3 regions of the Pantoea sp. YU22 genome follow, and region 2 is predicted to be linked to each of the others. Evidence: predicted binding sites of a transcription regulator. Region 2 holds the regulator's gene; each other region holds the start of a gene.
What was found. The regulator LexA, encoded in region 2, represses DNA repair genes until DNA is damaged. The targets are predictions, from matches to a motif close to TNCTGTATGTACATACAGNA.

Region 1 (4,021 bases), on a different contig from region 2:
CAGGAACAGCTGCCGGTAATACTGGTCGTTGGGGTCAAACTGGGCTGCATCAATCACGCGATGCTCACCGCCGATGCGGTGCAGGCGCGCGGCCTGCGGCTGGCGGGCTGGATCGCCAACGATATCGAGCCGCCGGGCAAGCGCCATCAGGCCTATATGACAACGCTAAAACAGCGCATTCCCGCGCCGTTTCTCGGCGAAATCCCCTGGCTGCCGGATGCGGCGGCGCAGGCGGAGTGCGGCCGCTTCCTGACGCTGCCGCAGTAGCGATCAGCTTACCGTCAGCCACTTGTTGACGGTAAGATCGTCCAGCTGCGCCACGCGCCCCTGCGCGACATTGCGGCCGCGGTGGAGCAGCAGAAAGTAGTCGGCGACGCGGCGAATCAGCGAAATTCGCTGCTCCAGCAGTAAAATGGTCAGGCCGTAATCGAGATTCAGACGCCGGATCAGGTTGCCCATCTCCTCTTCCAGCCAGGGCGACATGCCGTCCGTCGGCTCGTCGAGGATCAGCAGCCTGGGACGCAGCACCAGCGCGCGCGCCAGCGCCAGCTGCTGCTGCTGGTCGACAGGCAGCTCGCCGCTGCGCTGTTGCCGCAGCGAATAGAGCGCCGGAAAAAGGTCGAACACCATTTCAGGGATAACGTGCGGTTTATCGCCCGGCGCGCTGCCCGCCAGCAGCGCGATGAGCAGGTTATCCTCAACGCTCATCTGCGAGAAGATATGACGACCCTGCGGCACATAGCCGATCCCCATGCATGCACGCTGTTCAGCAGGCTGCCGCAGCAGATCGCGCGGCGGCGAGCCATCCTCCTGCCAGGTCATTGAGCCGCTGTTAATCGGCAGACGACCCATAATGCAGTTTACCAGCGTGGTTTTGCCCATACCCGGACGGCCTAACACGCCGGTGCAGGTGCCTGGCGGCAGGTCGAGATCCACATCCCACAAAATATGGTTCTGCCCGTAAAACTGATTCACCGAGCGTAAACTCAGCATCTGACTCTCCTCTTACAGATTTCGCCTGAATGCTTCCGCTCTTTGACGTCTGGCAAACAAGTCTTTAACGGTGGCGGTGTCGTAAATATCGCTTTGCCTCTTTGTTACTGCATCCTGCAATTACCGGGCCAGAACGTTTCGTTGCCCTGGAGAGGCCAGCCAGGCGCTATTTCGCCGTTAAAGATGAAAAGTGCTTAACAATTTCCGGGGGTAATCAGAGCGCTGCACTTTCACGGTGCTAATGACTTAACGTTTATGGTGCAAAAGGGCCGCGATTAGACAGCTTGTTGAATTTTTGCTGGTCTTAATGTCAAACGCGGCTGGGTAAAAAAGCAGCGGCGGGCTGAAAAAGCAGAGTTAACGCCAGCGTTTGTGACAGGAATTGAGGTGCAAAAAAAAATTTTTCACGCGGGCGGCTTAACAACAAAAAATTATGCACAGCCGATGGCAAAAGGGCTGCCTTTAGTTATCCACCATTCCTGTGGATAACCTTGTGCATTAGACAGTGAAAACAGAGCGCAAGCGAGGAAATACGCGGCCTGGTTACATTATGATGAGAAACTGGGCTTTTCACATATTTATTTTAAAAACAGATAGTTATTAAAAAACAAGCCTGAGATTATTCCGCTGCGTAACACAGCTGAAATTTAACGAGGCTCTCTTGACAAATGTTATAAATCCGCTCCGGCTGGGGATAACCTTGCGCAACAGAAAAATTGTTGTCGCGTTGTTACAGCCTTTCAGCCGCGGCGAGACGTCAGCGTCTCACTGTGCCGCGTTACTGGAGATTTATCCAGTATTAATTTCTGGCAAAATCGCCACGGCAGAGTAAAATGACTCCGCTACCCGCCGCATTCTTCAGCAGGAACCGCAAGTCATGAGTAAAGTCTTTAAACTAAATTCCGCTTTCCAGCCCTCCGGCGATCAGCCCGAGGCGATTCGTCGTCTCAAAGAGGGGCTGGAGGATGGTCTTGCCCATCAGACGCTGCTCGGCGTAACCGGCTCCGGCAAGACGTTTACCGTCGCCAACGTCATTGCCGATCTCAACCGGCCTGCGATGGTGCTGGCACCCAACAAAACCCTGGCGGCGCAGCTTTATGGCGAGATGAAGGAGTTCTTCCCCGATAACGCGGTGGAGTTCTTCGTCTCCTATTACGATTACTATCAGCCTGAAGCCTATGTGCCCAGCTCCGATACCTTTATCGAAAAAGACGCCTCGGTAAACGAACATATCGAGCAGATGCGTCTCTCGGCGACCAAGGCGCTGCTGGAGCGGCGCGACGTTATCGTCGTGGCGTCGGTCTCCGCCATTTACGGTCTGGGCGATCCCGATCTCTATCTGAAAATGATGCTGCACCTGACGCGCGGCATGATCATCGACCAGCGCAGTATTTTGCGTCGTCTGGCGGAGCTGCAGTATGCGCGCAACGATCAGGCGTTCCAGCGCGGCACCTTCCGCGTCCGCGGTGAAGTGATCGATATTTTTCCGGCGGAGTCGGAAGATATTGCGCTGCGCGTCGAGCTGTTCGACGAAGAGGTGGAGCGGCTGTCGCTGTTCGATCCGCTCACCGGGCAGATTGTCTCTACCGTGCCGCGCTACACCATCTATCCAAAAACGCACTACGTGACGCCGCGCGAACGTATCCTGCAGGCGATGGAAGAGATCAAAGACGAGCTGGTGGATCGTCGCCGGGTGCTGCTGGAGAACAATAAGCTGCTGGAAGAGCAGCGCCTGACGCAGCGTACCCAGTTCGATCTGGAGATGATGAACGAGCTGGGCTACTGCTCGGGCATCGAAAACTACTCGCGCTACCTCTCCGGGCGCGGGCCAGGCCAGCCGCCGCCGACGCTGTTCGACTATTTGCCTGCCGACGGTCTGCTGATCGTCGACGAATCGCACGTCACCATTCCGCAAATCGGCGGGATGTATAAAGGCGACCGCGCGCGTAAAGAGACGCTGGTGGAGTATGGCTTCCGCCTGCCTTCCGCGCTGGATAACCGACCGCTCAGGTTTGAAGAGTTCGAGGCGCTGGCGCCGCAGACTATTTACGTCTCTGCGACGCCGGGCAACTACGAGCTGGAGAAATCAGGCGGCGAGGTGATCGATCAGGTGGTGCGTCCTACCGGGCTGCTCGATCCGCTGCTGGAGGTACGACCGGTGGCGACCCAGGTGGACGATCTGCTGTCGGAGATCCGCAAGCGCGTCACCATCAACGAGCGCGTGCTGGTCACGACGCTGACCAAGCGCATGGCGGAAGATCTGACCGAGTATCTTGAAGAGCACGGCGAGAAGGTGCGCTATCTCCACTCAGATATCGATACCGTTGAGCGTATGGAGATCATCCGCGATCTGCGCCTCGGCGAGTTTGACGTGCTGGTCGGGATCAACCTGCTGCGCGAAGGTCTGGATATGCCCGAGGTGTCGCTGGTGGCGATCCTCGATGCGGATAAAGAGGGCTTCCTGCGCTCCGAACGCTCGCTGATCCAGACCATCGGTCGCGCCGCACGTAACGTTAACGGCAAGGCGATCCTTTACGCCGACAGGATCACCAACTCTATGGCGCGCGCCATTGAAGAGACCGAGCGCCGCCGCGAGAAGCAGCAGAAGTACAACGAGGAAAAAGGGATTGTGCCGCAGGGCCTCAACAAGAAGATCACCGATATCCTCGAACTGGGCCAGAACGTCATCAAGACGCGCGGCAAGGCCAAAGCCAGCAGCCGCAGCGCCGCCGAGGCCGAGGCCAGCTATCTGGCGCTGACGCCGCAGGCGCTGCAGAAAAAAATCCACGAGCTGGAGTCGCAGATGCAGCAGCACGCGCAAAACCTGGAGTTCGAAGAGGCGGCGAACGTGCGCGACAAGCTGCATGAGCTGCGCGAACTCTTTATCGCCGCCTCGTAGCGGCTTTAGCTAAAACGCTGAATGGCGTGTTCCAGCGCCACGCGCAGCAGCTGGCGGTCGTGACGATAGGGAATATCGGCGGCCTCCAGCGGCTCGCGCACGATAAGGCGGTTCTCGACGCCGGAGGTA
Region 2 (4,021 bases):
CTTCTTCCACCGCTTTTTCAATCGCTTTGGACTGCAGCAGCTTGTTGAAGAGATCCTGTCGCGCCGGCAAACGTGGGCCGACCGCCGCTAACCGCTGACGCGCAAAGTGAATGCGCGCCACGCGCGCCAGTTTCTGCGCGATAGATTTATCGGTGCCGTGCTGCGTCGCCATCCAGCGCAGCGAGACGGTCGGGGAAAAGCGCACAAAGCTGTCGCGGCCGTGCCAGACGATGGCGAAAAACTTCTCTACGCCGTTAAGCTCGCGCAGGTGCGGCGTATCGTCGCCCTGAACTTCACGACCTGGCGCACGGCCGAACATCACCGAGACCGGCAGCATCTGGATATCCAGATGTGGATTATTGCGGTGCAGATCGAGATACTCGTGGAAAATTTTCACCGATTCCGTGTTCGGCCCGAAAGCGGGGAACACGCGCGGGCCATTGTGAATAAACACGTGGCGCGGCAGCAGCGTGCCGTCAATTTCCAGCGGCACCAGCGGATCGGGCAAATTATGCTTCAGACACTGCTGACGCAGCGTCAGCAAATCCGCCTTGGAATCGTATGGCAGCACGTACATAATCGGCCGCGTCGGATCGAGTCCATGTTCGGAAACGGGATCGGCCGGAATAGCCTTAGTTTTTACCAGAACGGAAAGTGGTAAATTCAACAATTTATAATAGAGTTTACGCCAACCTGACATAGACAACATGAAGCCTCTTGTTAGCAAAGCGCCGCAAGCATATCAGAAAGTGCTGCGAAGATCTGTGTGGTGCCAAACGCACCTGGCCCAGACATTGACGTCAAACAACTAAAAGGGTTCCCTCGCAATGGCAAGTAATACCACCGGTTTGCTCAGGATTGTGAAAGCGGCAGGCTACTCCTGGCAAGGGCTGCGCGCCGCCTGGCAGCATGAGGCCGCGTTTCGTCAGGAAGCCACGGCCGCCATCATCGCCGTTATCATCGCCTGCTGGCTGGATGTCGATACCGTCGCGCGCATCCTGATGATCGGATCGGTGGTGCTGGTGATAATCGTCGAGATCCTTAACAGCGCGATTGAAGCGGTGGTCGATCGCATTGGTCAGGAGCGTCATCCGCTGGCCGGACGGGCGAAAGACATGGGCTCAGCCGCCGTCTTGCTGGCTATCATACTGGCGCTGTTTGTCTGGATCGCGCTGCTTTGGTCCCATTTGCGCTAGGCTTTCCACAATTGCCCAAATGGCTGTTATTTCCCTGGGTTTTGGTTTTCATTTCGCCAATACCTGTATATACTCACAGCGACTGTATAAACAACCAGGGGGCGGGATGAAAGCATTAACCACCAGGCAGCAACAGGTTTATGACCTGATTCGCGACCATATTAACCAGACGGGCATGCCGCCGACGCGTGCGGAAATCGCCTCGCAGCTGGGGTTCCGTTCCCCCAACGCCGCCGAAGAACATTTGAAAGCGCTGGCACGTAAAGGCGTTATCGAGATCGTCTCCGGCGCATCACGCGGCATTCGCCTGCTGATGGAAGAGGAAGAGTCTAACGGGCTGCCGTTGATCGGCCGCGTCGCCGCCGGTGAACCGCTGCTGGCGCAGGAACATATTGAAACGCATTACAAAGTTGATCCCGACCTGTTTAAGCCTTCTGCTGATTTTCTGCTGCGCGTCGCGGGAATGTCGATGAAAGATATCGGCATTATGGATGGCGATCTGCTGGCGGTACATAAAACGCAGGATGTGCGTAACGGCCAGGTCGTAGTGGCGCGCATCGATGACGAAGTCACGGTAAAGCGCTGGAAAAAGCAGGGCACCGTGGTGCATCTGCTGCCGGAAAACAACGACTTCGAGCCGATTATCGTCGATACCCGCACGCAGTCGCTGACCGTTGAAGGTCTGGCGGTGGGCGTGGTGCGCAACGGCGAGTGGCTCTGACCGGTTGCCTTCAGACGCCTGTATCGTTTCGTCAGGCGTCTGTACGATAAGCTGTTAAAGCGCTCTCAATGCGGTTAACGCCGCTCCTTTCTGTTTTACGTTTTCAGGCATGGACCGGCTGATGCGTCTCTTCTCTACAGACGACCGACACCTCTGGCGGCTGGCGCTGCCGATGATCCTTTCTAACATTACCGTGCCGCTGCTCGGCCTGGTGGATACCGCCGTTATCGGCCATCTCAACAGTCCGGTTTACCTTGGCGGCGTGGCGATTGGCACCACCGCCACCAGCTTCGTCTTTATGCTTTTCCTGTTTCTTCGCATGAGCACCACGGGCTTTACCGCTCAGGCCTTTGGCGCACGCGACCCGCAGGCGCTGGCGCGCGCGTTGACGCAGCCGCTGCTGATGGCGCTGCTTGCTGGCGGACTGTTTGTGCTGCTGCGCGATCCGTTAAGTTCGCTGGCGAGTCGGCTGGCGGGCGGCAATCCGCAGGTGCTGGAACAGGCCGCGCTCTTCATTCATATCCGCTGGCTTAGCGCGCCGGCGACGCTGGCGAACATGGTGATCCTCGGCTGGCTGCTTGGCGTGCAGTATGCCCGCGCGCCGGTTGTGCTGCTGGTGGTGGGCAACGCGGTAAATATCCTGCTCGATCTCTGGCTGGTGCCGGGGCTGAAGTGGGGCGTCGCGGGCGCGGCGACCGCAACGGCGGTGGCGGAATATGTCACGCTGGCGGTAGGGCTGGCGATGGTGTGGCGCGTACTGAAAATACGCGGCATCTCCATGGCGATGCTGAAACAGAGCTGGCGCGGCGATATTAGCCGTCTGCTGCGTCTCAATCGCGACATTATGCTGCGCTCGCTGTTGCTGCAGCTCTGCTTTGCTTCGCTCACCCTGATCGGCGCGCGTCTGGGGCCTGAGATCGTCGCCGCTAATGCCGTTCTGCTGATGTTTATCACCTTTACCGCCTATGCGCTCGACGGTTTCGCCTACGCGGTGGAAGCTGTCTCTGGCGAAGCCTACGGCGCGCGCGACGGCGACAGGCTGCTGGCTGTATGGCACGCCGCCTGTCGTCAGGCAGGAATGGTGGCGCTGGCGTTCGCGCTGATTTACGCGGCGAGCGGCGAAGCTATAGTGGCGGCGCTCACCTCGCTGGATTCGCTGCGGCAGCAGGTGGATCGCTATCTGTTCTGGCAAATCATCCTGCCGCTGGCGGGGGTGTGGTGCTATCTGCTGGATGGCCTGTTCATCGGCGCAACGCGCGGGCGAGAAATGCGTAACAGTATGGCGGTTGCCGCGCTCGGCTATTTCCTGACGCTGCTGACCTTGCCCTGGCTGGGTAACCACGGTTTATGGCTGGCGGTGACGGTCTTTCTCGCGCTGCGCGGCGTCTCGCTCTGGCTAATCTGGCGGCGTGAATGGCGTCTAAACCGCTGGTTTAGCTGCTAATTAGCCTCTGCGCTCGCGTCTGATTTACGCCTCGTTAAACAGATTATTCTGTAATTATCCCGCAGTTGCCGATTCGTCTACTATAATTACCTTACAACAGCGCGACACAGCAGCGCTTTGTATTGTCGTACTGCCATTACATGGTGGTATGTAAAACTAAGGATGACGTGGAGGTCTGAAATGAATAAAGACGAAGCGAGTGGTAACTGGAAGCAGTTCAAAGGCAAATTCAAAGAAAAATGGGGCAAGCTGACCGACGATGATATGCAGGTTATCGAAGGTAAACGCGATCAGCTTGTCGGCAAAATTCAGGAACGCTACGGTTACGCTAAGGATGAGGCAGAGAAAGAAGTCTCAGACTGGGAAACCCAGAACAAAGATTACCGCTGGTAATCTCCCCGTTCAGCTTTTGTCTGAACGCCCGGCACAGGGAGGTGCCGGTTACCCTCTTTTCCCGCGTTTTTTCCCTTCTGTCTCATGGTCATGATCGCAGCTATCGTGCTCCATGCAGGCTTCTACCTCAGCACAGTCCACACAAAGCCCATGCGCCTCAATCACGCTATGTCGCAGGACAAAGCGCGCTTCGCCAGCGAGATCGTCAATAATCTTCTCTACACCCTGCGCCTGTTTCTCCGTCACCGCCGCGCAGCGATCGCATAC
Region 3 (4,021 bases), on a different contig from region 2:
GACGTGCTGCCGACCTGCCAGCTCACCATGGGGCTGACCCGCCTGGATGAAGGCAACCTGTGGAATACCATGCCGTGTCACACGCACGAGCGCCGTATGGAAGTCTATTTCTATTTCGATATGAACCCGGAAAGCGCGGTATTTCACATGATGGGTCAGCCGCAGGAGACGCGTCATCTGCTGGTGCACAACGAGCAGGCGGTCATTTCGCCCAGTTGGTCGATTCATGCCGGCGTCGGCACCGAACGCTACACCTTTATCTGGGGCATGGTCGGCGAGAATCAGGTATTCGACGACATGGATCATGTCAAAATCCGCGATCTGCGCTAAAAAAGGAGGCGCTCTCATGATACTCAACGCATTTAATCTGGAAGGTAAAATCGCGCTGGTCACCGGTTGCAATACCGGGCTTGGCCAGGGCATGGCGCTGGGCCTGGCGCAGGCCGGTTGCGATATCGTCGGCGTCAATCGCGAAGAGCCAGCAGAAACGCAGCAGCGCGTCGAAGCACTTGGCCGCCGCTTCTGGTCCCTGCAGGCGGATCTTATCCGTACCGAGCAGGTGCCGCGCGTCGTGGAGCAAGCGATCGCCGCCGCGGGCAAAATTGACATTCTGGTCAATAACGCCGGAATTATCCGCCGCGAAGACGCGCTTAGCTTCAGCGAGCAGGACTGGGACGATGTGATGAACATCAACACCAAGAGCGTCTTCTTTTTGTCGCAGCAGGTGGCGCGTCATTTCATCGCCCAGGGCCAGGGCGGTAAAATCATCAATATCGCCTCGATGCTCTCTTTTCAGGGCGGCATTCGGGTTCCCTCATACACAGCGTCGAAAAGCGCGGTGATGGGGCTGACGCGACTGATGGCGAACGAATGGGCGAAACACGGCATTAACGTTAACGCCATCGCGCCGGGTTACATGGCGACCAACAACACCGAGCAGCTGCGCAGCGACGAGGGCCGCAGCGCAGAAATTCTCGGGCGCATCCCGGCCGAGCGTTGGGGACTGCCGGAAGATATGATGGGTCCGGTTGTTTTCCTGGCCTCTTCGGCGTCGGATTATGTGAATGGCTATACGCTGGCCGTCGACGGCGGCTGGCTGGCGCGTTAAGCGCTGTGATGCGCGCCAGGCGAGAAAAGTAGCCCTTCGGCACTTCTCGCCCTGAAAGGCTATCTGTGGCGAAACGGCAGGTCTGGCGCCGCCGTTTCGCTAAAAAAATTCACGCTTCGTTACAGCGTCACAACTTCTCATTCACTGGATAAATCCCTATACTGGATGCATCGACAGTTTGCAGCCAGGTTTTATCATGACGGGCGAAGGCCACGTAATTTTCGCTATTGCCACCGCTATTTTTGCCAAGCGCGCAGAGCTGACGCCTGTGCTGGCGCAGGCCGACTGGTGGCACCTTATTTCCGCCTCGCTGCTCACCTGCCTGCTGCCCGATATCGATCATCCCAAATCCCTGCTTGGCCAGCGCTTAAAGTGGTTGTCGCATCCTATCGCACGCGCCTTTGGTCACCGGGGATTCACGCACAGCCTGCTGGCGGTGGCCGCCAGCCTGTGGCTGTTCCAGATTAACGTCCCCGAAGACTGGCTGCTGCCTGCCGACGTGCTGCAAGGTATGACGCTGGGCTATCTCAGCCATATCGTGGCGGATATGCTAACCCCCGCCGGAGTGCCGCTGCTGTGGCCGTGCCGCTGGCGCTTCCGCCTGCCTATCCTCAGAAGCCAGAAAGGTAACCAGCTGGAGCGTACGCTTTGCCTGGCGCTGGTTGGCTATGCGCTCTGGTTTCCACCCGGCTCGCCCTCTTTTGGTGCGAACGGCTGGCCTTCACAGCTCTTCGATACGCTACAAAATGGCGTTTCCCGCTTGATTTCTACACAAAAAGCGCATTAAACCAGCAGAAAGCGCTGTCTGGTTATAAGCCATTCCATTTGGATATAAGTTGGCACCCCAGGTAACTGTTAACATACCGGCACTTAATTCGTGCATAACATTATCTGGCGCCCCGACACCACAGCTGTCGTCGGGCGCCTCTCTCGGGAGCCAACATGGATCTACCTCTGATTCTTAATCTCGCGGCCTTCGTCGCGCTGCTGCTGCTGCTGTCGCGCCTCGGCCGTCAAAGCTGGAGCCTGTCGAAAAAGGTGCTGGTCGGTCTGGTGATCGGCGTACTGTTCGGCCTGGCGCTGCAAACCATCTACGGCCAGCAGAGCGAGGTGCTGAAAACCTCTATCAACTGGTTTAATATCGTGGGCAACGGCTACGTACAGCTACTGCAGATGATCGTGATGCCGCTGGTGTTCGCCTCGATCCTCAGCGCCGTCGCGCGTCTGCATAATGCCTCGTCGCTGGGCAAAATCAGCCTGCTGACGATTGGCGTGCTGCTGTTCACCACCGCCATCTCCGCACTGGTCGGCGTACTGGTTACCGGCCTGTTCCACCTCAGCGCTGAAGGCCTGGTGCAGGGCGCGCAGGAGAGCGCGCGCCTCGCTGCGATACAGAGCAACTACGCGGGCAAAGTGGCGGATCTGACCGTCCCTCAGCTGCTGCTCTCGTTTGTGCCGAAAAATCCGTTTGCCGATCTGACCGGCGCCAGCCCGACCTCGATTATCAGCGTAGTGATTTTCGCCGCCTTCCTCGGCGTTGCGGCGCTGCAGCTGCTGAAAGATGACGAAGCCAAAGGCCAGCGCGTGCTGGTGGCGATAGATACCCTGCAATCCTGGGTAATGAAGCTGGTGCGTCTGATTATGAAGCTGACGCCTTACGGCGTGCTGGCGCTGATGACTAAAGTGGTCGCCGGGTCGAACCTGCAGGACATTATCAAGCTGGGCGGTTTTGTCGTCGCCTCTTATCTGGGCCTGGCGATTATGTTCGGCGTGCACGCGCTGCTGCTGTCGGTAAACGGTATTAATCCGCTGCGCTTCTTCCGCAAGGTCTGGCCGGTTATCACCTTCGCCTTTACCAGCCGTTCCAGCGCCGCGAGCATTCCGCTTAACGTGGAAACCCAGACGCGTCGTCTGGGCGTGCCGGAATCGATCGCCAGCTTCTCCGCCTCTTTCGGTGCGACTATTGGTCAGAACGGCTGCGCAGGACTCTATCCGACCATGCTGGCGGTGATGGTTGCCCCGACCGTAGGCATTAACCCGTTCGATCCGGTCTGGATCGCCACGCTGGTAGGCATCGTTACGCTCAGTTCCGCTGGCGTGGCGGGCGTAGGCGGCGGCGCGACTTTCGCCGCGCTGATCGTACTGCCTGCGATGGGCCTGCCGGTGACGCTGGTCGCCCTGCTCATCTCTATTGAACCGCTGATCGATATGGGCCGTACCGCGCTTAACGTTAACGGTTCGATGACCGCCGGTTCCCTTACCAGCCGCTGGCTCGGTCTGACCGATAAAGCGGTGCTGGAGAGCGAGGAGCACGCGGAGCTGGCGCACCGTTAATCACCTTTTCTGTCGCCGTAAACCGGGCCATTGCGCCCGGTTTTTTTATGTCTGCGCTTCACAATCCGCTGGCTTTATGGCGACGTCGTTAAGAAAGCGTTAAGCGTGGTAAAGAGAGGAAAAAGTCGCGCCTCTGCGCTTGTTTTCGCGGCGGAAAAGGAGAATGCTTCAGTCAGTTATCGCAGGAGAAAACCCATGAAAAAAGTTATCGCCTCACTGCTGGCGTTAACGCTGTTGTCGCCAGCCATTGTCTCTGCTCACCCCGGCGGTTGGGGCCCAGGTCCGGGTCCCCACTGGGGCGGCCCTGGTCGCGGCTGGGGTGGTCCCGGCCCGCTGCGCTTCCTGCCTGAAGCGGCTACCGCGGTGCTGATCGGCGGCCTGACCTACTATATGCTCAACGGCGCCTACTATCAGCGTCAGGGCGAGAACTATGTGGTGGTGCAGCCGCCAGCCGAACCGGGCAGTGCGATGCGCGTACTCGACTTTAACGGACGACGCTTCTACGTCCAGGAGGGGCATTACTATCAGCGCGATATTAATGGCGAGTATATTGAGGTGCCGCGTCCCGCCGGGCTGTAA

Region 1: uvrB (excinuclease ABC subunit UvrB) is a predicted target of LexA. The motif match lies at 1,773-1,792, and genes of this name have one in related genera.
Region 3: EKL29_RS02810 (metal-dependent hydrolase) is a predicted target of LexA. The motif match lies at 1,268-1,287, and genes of this name have one in related genera.

What each region holds. Positions count from the first base shown of each region.
Region 1 is NZ_RYDU01000001.1:77,695-81,715, forward strand. It holds gene bioD (dethiobiotin synthase) at 1-267, shown strand, start outside; gene EKL29_RS00425 (ABC transporter ATP-binding protein) at 271-993, opposite strand; gene uvrB (excinuclease ABC subunit UvrB) at 1,871-3,892, shown strand; gene yvcK (uridine diphosphate-N-acetylglucosamine-binding protein YvcK) at 3,898-4,021, opposite strand, start outside.
Region 2 is NZ_RYDU01000002.1:452,736-456,756, reverse strand. It holds gene plsB (glycerol-3-phosphate 1-O-acyltransferase PlsB) at 1-700, opposite strand, end outside; gene EKL29_RS06575 (diacylglycerol kinase) at 828-1,196, shown strand; gene lexA (transcriptional repressor LexA) at 1,303-1,917, shown strand; gene dinF (MATE family efflux transporter DinF) at 2,039-3,361, shown strand; gene EKL29_RS06560 (CsbD family protein) at 3,542-3,754, shown strand; gene zur (zinc uptake transcriptional repressor Zur) at 3,803-4,021, opposite strand, start outside.
Region 3 is NZ_RYDU01000001.1:583,733-587,753, reverse strand. It holds gene kduI (5-dehydro-4-deoxy-D-glucuronate isomerase) at 1-330, shown strand, start outside; gene kduD (2-dehydro-3-deoxy-D-gluconate 5-dehydrogenase KduD) at 347-1,108, shown strand; gene EKL29_RS02810 (metal-dependent hydrolase) at 1,305-1,895, shown strand; gene EKL29_RS02805 (L-cystine transporter) at 2,051-3,442, shown strand; gene EKL29_RS02800 (DUF6515 family protein) at 3,638-4,021, shown strand.